DNA from 2 places in the Ectobacillus sp. JY-23 genome. Region 1 is predicted to be linked to the other one. Evidence: a T-box and tRNA genes for the amino acid it is inferred to sense, from the RefSeq annotation. Region 1 holds a T-box; the other holds one or more tRNA genes.
The links. A T-box is a leader RNA that pairs with one kind of tRNA and senses whether it is charged. The one in region 1 lies ahead of ileS (isoleucine--tRNA ligase), so its partner is inferred to be a tRNA-Ile.
Positions count from the first base shown of each region.

Region 2: it encodes a tRNA-Ile, which carries the amino acid that the T-box ahead of ileS (isoleucine--tRNA ligase) is inferred to sense. The anticodon was not compared.

Region 1 is NZ_CP095462.1:1,211,627-1,215,753, forward strand. Features, by position in the region: gene ileS (isoleucine--tRNA ligase) at 1-1,952, opposite strand, end outside; T-box leader at 2,004-2,214, opposite strand; gene MUG87_RS06245 (DivIVA domain-containing protein) at 2,266-2,769, opposite strand; gene MUG87_RS06250 (YlmH family RNA-binding protein) at 2,851-3,615, opposite strand; gene MUG87_RS06255 (YggT family protein) at 3,626-3,889, opposite strand; gene MUG87_RS06260 (cell division protein SepF) at 3,896-4,127, opposite strand, start outside.
Region 2 is NZ_CP095462.1:2,475,766-2,479,892, reverse strand. Features, by position in the region: rRNA gene MUG87_RS12720 (23S ribosomal RNA) at 1-2,011, opposite strand, end outside; tRNA gene MUG87_RS12715 (tRNA-Ala) at 2,071-2,146, opposite strand; tRNA gene MUG87_RS12710 (tRNA-Ile) at 2,162-2,238, opposite strand; rRNA gene MUG87_RS12705 (16S ribosomal RNA) at 2,325-3,860, opposite strand.

The sequences.
Region 1 (4,127 bases):
CGGAATGTGTTACGGATTTTGCGGTATACTTCAGCCACCTGTTTTAAAATATCATCAGAAATACGAACGTCAGCTTGATAATCAACAGATGCTACCCATAGACGTAAAATATCGCCGCCAAGCTGGTCTAAAATCTTCTTTGGTACAACAACGTTACCAAGTGACTTACTCATTTTGCGACCTTCTCCGTCCAACACAAATCCATGACTCAGCACACCCTTATATGGTGCCTTTCCTGTCACAGCAACCGCCGTTGACAAAGAAGAGTTAAACCAGCCGCGATACTGGTCAGATCCTTCCAAATATAAATCAGCAGGACGCTGTAAATCATCACGTTCTTCCAATACTGCTTGATGGGAAGAACCGGAGTCAAACCATACATCCATAATATCCGTTTCTTTACGGAATTGACCGTTCGGGCTTGATGGATGTGTAAAACCTTCAGGCAGAAGATCTTTTGCATCACGTTCAAACCAAATGTTAGAACCATGCTCACGGAACAATGCCGCTACATGATTAATCGTTTCATCTGTAATAATCGGGTCATTGTTTTCCGCATAAAACACAGGAATCGGAACACCCCATGCACGCTGACGGGAAATACACCAGTCACCACGATCACGTACCATGTTGAATAAACGTGTTTCTCCCCATGCAGGTACCCATTTTGTTTCTTGCACTGCTTCCATCAACTCTTTACGGAATGAATCAATAGATGCAAACCACTGTGCAGTGGCACGGAAAATAATTGGCTGTTTTGTTCTCCAGTCATGCGGATACGAATGCGTGATAAAAGTCAGCTTTAATAGAGCGCCCACTTCCTCTAATTTTTGCGTAATTGGTTTATTTGCTTCATCGTAGAATAATCCTTCAAAGCCCGGCGCTTCATTTGTTAAGTAGCCCTTATCATCAACTGGACAAAGCACATCCAAACCGTATTTCTGCCCCACTTGGAAGTCGTCTTCCCCGTGTCCAGGTGCTGTATGTACACAGCCCGTTCCGGCATCTGTTGTTACGTGCTCGCCAACCATAACAAGCGAATCCCGACCGTATAGTGGATGCTTCGCCACTACATGCTCAAGTTCAATACCTTTAACTGTTTTCACAACAGACGTTTCTTCCCAGCCCATTGTTTTTGTAACTTCCTCAAGTAGTGCAGATGCAACAATATACTTGCTGTCATTTGCTTTGACAATGCTGTACTCTAAGTCAGGATGTAAAGAGATACCTAAGTTTGCAGGAATAGTCCAAGGTGTTGTTGTCCAAATAATAAACTTTTCGTCACCTTCTAGTACACCTTTACCATCCTTTACATCGAATGCTACATAAATAGATGGAGATTTTTTGTCTTTGTACTCAATTTCAGCTTCCGCCAATGCAGATTCACTTGTCGGAGACCAATATACAGGTTTCAAACCTTTATAAATATAACCCTTTTTCGCCATATCACCGAATACTTTAATTTGCTGCGCTTCATATTCTGGCTTCAATGTAATATACGGATTGTACCAGTCCCCGCGCACACCAAGGCGCATAAACTGTTCACGTTGACGGTCTACTTGCTCATAAGCATACTCTTCGCACAACTTGCGAAACTCTGCAACTGTCATTTCTTTGCGCTTTACCCCTTTGTTCGTGAGCGCTTGTTCAATTGGTAACCCGTGTGTGTCCCAACCTGGGACGTAAGGGGCACAAAAACCATTCATGGATTTATAGCGAACGATAAAGTCTTTTAGTACTTTATTTAGTGCATGTCCCATGTGAATGTCGCCATTTGCGTACGGTGGTCCGTCGTGCAATACAAATAATGGACGATCCTTTGTGCGCTCCTGTACTTTCTCATAAATGTCCATCTCTGCCCAATTTGCTTGTATATCCGGCTCACGCTTTGGCAAATTGCCGCGCATCGGAAATTCTGTTTTCGGCATTAATAATGTGTCTTTATACTCCATGCAATGTTCCTCCTAGCGTTTTGACAAAATAAAAAGACCTTCTCATCCCTAAAAAGGGACGAGAAGGTCTCCCGCGGTACCACCCTAATAGACTGCAAGCAGTCCACCTTGTATTCGTAACGTGAATGAACGCCTTCCGCTTACTGCATTTCAGCGGGGAACTCCAGGGTGATATTCCTTCTTTTTCTTATCTCGAGCTTTCACTATCCTCGATTCGCTTTATAAGATACAAAGAAGTACTTGTCCCTATCCTCGTTTTTATCAAAACATATTTGTTATTGAATTATATGTAATTCTGATGAAAACGTCAAGCTTACAACGTTTCCTCTTGTTTTAAAAACGCTGTTTCATCCTCAAGCTCAAGAAGTTTGTCCCAGTCATCATTGCTCAGCATATCAAGTTGCGCTTCTAACAGCATGCGGAAGCGGCTACGGAATACTTTGGACTGTTTTTTTAATTCTTCAATATCAAATGAAACTTTACGGGATTTCATTAATGCTTCATTAATAATACGATCAGCATTTTTTTCTGCTTCTCTCACAATCAACTTCGCTTCTTTTTGTGCATTGCGCTTCACTTCTTCTGCCGCTTCTTGTGCAATTACAATGGATTTATTAAGAGTGGCTTCAATGCTGGAAAAATGACCTAACTTTTGTTCAAGTTCCGCTACTTGCTCCTCTAGCGCTTTTTTCTCGCGAAGCGCCAATTCATAATCCTTAATTACTTGATCTAAAAACTCGTTTACTTCGTCTTCATCATAGCCGCGAAAACCACGACTAAATTCTTTATTATGAATATCCAATGGTGTCAAAGGCACAGACGCCACCTCCAGTTGTTTGTTTTATATAAGTTAATGTATACTTCGACAAAACCAGCCGTATTCCTGCTTATTCCCTGGTTATTTTAATAAACCGTACATAATTTTCCATTTATCTCGTTTTGATTTGCCATCAATCGATAAAATTTTTGCTCTCCCGTGTCCTCTTGCTGACAAAACGTCACCATTAAAGCATTCGTATGATGGTTGTTCTACCACCTTCCAGTTTACTTTTACGAGACCGCCTTTAATCAATAGCTGCGTCTTTTGACGAGATATGTTGAACATTTCAGCAAGAAGAGCATCAACACGTAACGACGAAACGGTGCCGTTTTTTTCTGTCCATTCCTCTGCAGGTAAAATAATGCGTTGCCCTTCCGCAGATGAAACACTAACCTTCGCCTTTCCAACAGATTGCAAATTCATGATAATATAATCCGCAATCTCTTTCGCAACAAATAAATATATTTCATCTGTACCGATGAAGATATCACCGTACTTTTCTCGCTTCAGTCCAAGCGACATCAGTGCCCCAAGCATTTGGCGATGCTCAATGGAGAAAAATTTAGTAGCATATTGAATACGCAACACTTCTATTTGAAAATCTGCTACGTTTGGTTCGTAATACGGAGGTAATATGAGCGCTCGCCTTCTCTCTGTCCCATTGGCACCGCCGTAAAACCGGACTGCTTCGTCCGGCATTAAGGCGTCGATTATCTGCTGCTCACGCGGATCTAAGAAGTCAGTTAACTTCATTTTATAATACTGCTCTGCACTGTTTCTCCATTCTATTACGCGATCAACAAATACAGCTTCCTCCGGTCGAAAATGATCATAAATACTCATCTCTTATCCCCTACGAAATCATATACAACAATCGTCTAAGGCCATCTCGAGCAAAGCCAAGCACAATAATAGCAACAATTGGAGAAATATCAATTACACCAAGCGGCGGAATAAAACGACGAAACGGCTCTAGATACGGCTCACAAATACGAGCTAGAAAATGCCCAAATGCCGAATCACGTGCTCCTGGCAGCCAAGAAAGTAAAATGTACACGATTAGTGCATAGTAATACACTTGAAATATCGTGAGAAGTACAGACGAAAGCAATCCCATCTAACCTTACCACCTTTTTATATTAGAATGTTCTTCATCACCAAGCAGTTCTGATATTGCACCGACAATATCCACATTTTCAGGTGTGCAGATGAATGTTTTAATACCTAGCTTTTGAATATCGCCACCAATAGCATATACAGTGCCACTTAAGAAATCAACAATGCGAAGTGCTTGGTCCGTTGGCATACGCTGCAAATTAATTACAACAGCACGTTTACTTTTTAAATGATCAGCT
Region 2 (4,127 bases), 1.3 Mb from region 1:
GACAGTGCCCAAATCGTTACACCTTTCGTGCGGGTCGGAACTTACCCGACAAGGAATTTCGCTACCTTAGGACCGTTATAGTTACGGCCGCCGTTTACTGGGGCTTCGGTTCAAAGCTTCGCTTGCGCTAACCTCTCCCCTTAACCTTCCAGCACCGGGCAGGTGTCAGCCCCTATACTTCGCCTTGCGGCTTCGCAGAGACCTGTGTTTTTGCTAAACAGTCGCTTGGGCCTTTTCACTGCGGCTCTCGCTAGAGAGCACCCCTTCTCCCGAAGTTACGGGGTCATTTTGCCGAGTTCCTTAACCAGAGTTCTCTCGCACACCTTAGGATTCTCTCCTCGCCTACCTGTGTCGGTTTGCGGTACAGGCACCTTTTACCTCGCTAGAAGCTTTTCTTGGCAGTGTGGAATCAGAGAGTTCGCCCATACGGGCTTCCCCATCACAGCTCAGCCTTACGATGAGCGGATTTGCCTACTCATCAGCCTAACTGCTTAGACGCACGCGACCAGCGGTGCGCATCTCCTATCCTCCTGCGTCCCTCCATTGCTCAAACGGTAAAGAGGTGGTACAGGAATATCAACCTGTTGTCCATCGCCTACGCCTGTCGGCCTCGGCTTAGGTCCTGACTAACCCTGAGCGGACGAGCCTTCCTCAGGAAACCTTAGGCATACGGTGGATGGGATTCTCACCCATCTTTCGCTACTCATACCGGCATTCTCACTTCTAAGCGCTCCACCAGTCCTTACGGTCTGACTTCACAGCCCTTAGAACGCTCCCCTACCACTGATACCTTTGGTATCAATCTGCAGCTTCGGTAGTATGTTTAGCCCCGGTACATTTTCGGCGCAGAGTCACTCGACTAGTGAGCTATTACGCACTCTTTAAATGGTGGCTGCTTCTAAGCCAACATCCTAGTTGTCTAAGCAACTCCACATCCTTTTCCACTTAACATACATTTTGGGACCTTAGCTGGCAGTCTGGGCTGTTTCCCTTTTGACCACGGATCTTATCACTCGTAGTCTGACTCCCAAGGAATAAGTCATTGGCATTCGGAGTTTGACTGAATTCGGTAACCCGAGGGGGGCCCCTAGTCCAATCAGTGCTCTACCTCCAAGACTCTCACACTTGAGGCTAGCCCTAAAGCTATTTCGGGAGAACCAGCTATCTCCAGGTTCGATTGGAATTTCTCCGCTACCCACACCTCATCCCCGCACTTTTCAACGTGCGTGGGTTCGGGCCTCCATTCAGTGTTACCTGAACTTCACCCTGGACATGGGTAGATCACCTGGTTTCGGGTCTACGACCACGTACTATGTCGCCCTATTCAGACTCGCTTTCGCTGCGGCTCCGTCTTATCAACTTAACCTTGCACGGGATCGTAACTCGCCGGTTCATTCTACAAAAGGCACGCCATCACCCGTAAATGGGCTCTGACTACTTGTAGGCACACGGTTTCAGGATCTCTTTCACTCCCCTTCCGGGGTGCTTTTCACCTTTCCCTCACGGTACTGGTTCACTATCGGTCACTAGGGAGTATTTAGCCTTGGGAGATGGTCCTCCCGGATTCCGACGGAATTTCACGTGTTCCGCCGTACTCAGGATCCGCTCAAGAGGGAACGAAGTTTCAACTACAGGGTTGTTACCTTCTATGACAGGCCTTTCCAGACCGTTTCGTCTACCTCGTTCCTTTGTAACTCCGTATAGAGCGTCCTACAACCCCAAGAGGCAAGCCTCTTGGTTTGGGCTAATTCCGTTTCGCTCGCCGCTACTTAGGAAATCGCATTTGCTTTCTCTTCCTCCAGGTACTTAGATGTTTCAGTTCCCTGGGTCTGCCTTCCTTACCCTATGTATTCAGATAAGGATACCATTCCATTACGAATGGTGAGTTTCCTCATTCGGAGATCTCCGGATCATAGCTTACTTACAGCTCCCGAAGCATTTCGGTGTTAGTCCCGTCCTTCATCGGCTCCTAGTGCCAAGGCATCCACCGTGCGCCCTTTCTAACTTAACCATTAAAAAGTTTACACTTTTTGAATTACACTTGTATTGTTATCCAGTTTTCAAAGAACATGGTGGAGCCTAGCGGGATCGAACCGCTGACCTCCTGCGTGCAAGGCAGGCGCTCTCCCAGCTGAGCTAAGGCCCCGTTATTCAGAAAGTATGGTGGGCCTAAATGGACTCGAACCATCGACCTCACGCTTATCAGGCGTGCGCTCTAACCAGCTGAGCTATAGGCCCATACTTATTGAGTTGAACACTCAAAACTAAACAAAACAGAGAACGTCTTTTCATACAATGAACAGCGTTCATTGATGTCTCCATAGAAAGGAGGTGATCCAGCCGCACCTTCCGATACGGCTACCTTGTTACGACTTCACCCCAATCATCTGTCCCACCTTAGGCGGCTGGCTCCTTACGGTTACCCCACCGACTTCGGGTGTTACAAACTCTCGTGGTGTGACGGGCGGTGTGTACAAGGCCCGGGAACGTATTCACCGCGGCATGCTGATCCGCGATTACTAGCGATTCCGGCTTCATGCAGGCGAGTTGCAGCCTGCAATCCGAACTGAGAACAATTTTATGGGATTCGCTCCACCTCGCGGTCTCGCAACCCTTTGTATTGTCCATTGTAGCACGTGTGTAGCCCAGGTCATAAGGGGCATGATGATTTGACGTCATCCCCACCTTCCTCCGGTTTGTCACCGGCAGTCACCTTAGAGTGCCCAACTGAATGCTGGCAACTAAGATCAAGGGTTGCGCTCGTTGCGGGACTTAACCCAACATCTCACGACACGAGCTGACGACAACCATGCACCACCTGTCACTCTGTCCCCGAAGGGAAAGCCCTATCTCTAGGGTTGTCAGAGGATGTCAAGACCTGGTAAGGTTCTTCGCGTTGCTTCGAATTAAACCACATGCTCCACCGCTTGTGCGGGCCCCCGTCAATTCCTTTGAGTTTCAGCCTTGCGGCCGTACTCCCCAGGCGGAGTGCTTAATGCGTTAACTTCAGCACTAAAGGGCGGAAACCCTCTAACACTTAGCACTCATCGTTTACGGCGTGGACTACCAGGGTATCTAATCCTGTTTGCTCCCCACGCTTTCGCGCCTCAGCGTCAGTTACAGACCAAAGAGCCGCCTTCGCCACTGGTGTTCCTCCACATCTCTACGCATTTCACCGCTACACGTGGAATTCCGCTCTTCTCTTCTGCACTCAAGTCTCCCAGTTTCCAATGACCCTCCACGGTTGAGCCGTGGGCTTTCACATCAGACTTAAAAGACCGCCTGCGCGCGCTTTACGCCCAATAATTCCGGATAACGCTCGCCACCTACGTATTACCGCGGCTGCTGGCACGTAGTTAGCCGTGGCTTTCTAATCAGGTACCGTCAAGGTACGAGCAGTTACTCTCGTACTTGTTCTTCCCTGACAACAGAGTTTTACGACCCGAAAGCCTTCATCACTCACGCGGCGTTGCTCGGTCAGGCTTTCGCCCATTGCCGAAGATTCCCTACTGCTGCCTCCCGTAGGAGTCTGGGCCGTGTCTCAGTCCCAGTGTGGCCGATCACCCTCTCAGGTCGGCTACGCATCGTCGCCTTGGTGAGCCGTTACCTCACCAACTAGCTAATGCGACGCGGGTCCATCTGTAAGTGATAGCCGAAGCCATCTTTCCATTTTGAACCATGCAGTTCAAAAACATATCCGGTATTAGCTTCGGTTTCCCGAAGTTATCCCAGTCTTACAGGCAGGTTACCCACGTGTTACTCACCCGTCCGCCGCTAACCTCCGAAGAGGTCCGCTCGACTTGCATGTATTAGGCACGCCGCCAGCGTTCATCCTGAGCCAGGATCAAACTCTCCATAAAAGTGTTTGTCTAGCTAAAATAAATGTTGACGTTTCATGTTTTGTTTAGTTTTCAAAGTTCATTTGCCGCCGAAGCGACTTTATTATCATATAACATCCAAATCCTGAAGTCAACAACTTTTTTCATAGTGTCGCTGACGACATTTATTAATATACCATGTACATAACCTATGGTCAACACTTTTTTAACTTTTTTATCATAACAATTTTATCATTTTAATTATGAGTCACATTAAAGCGTGGTGTTGATAATTAGCACTTGTTGATT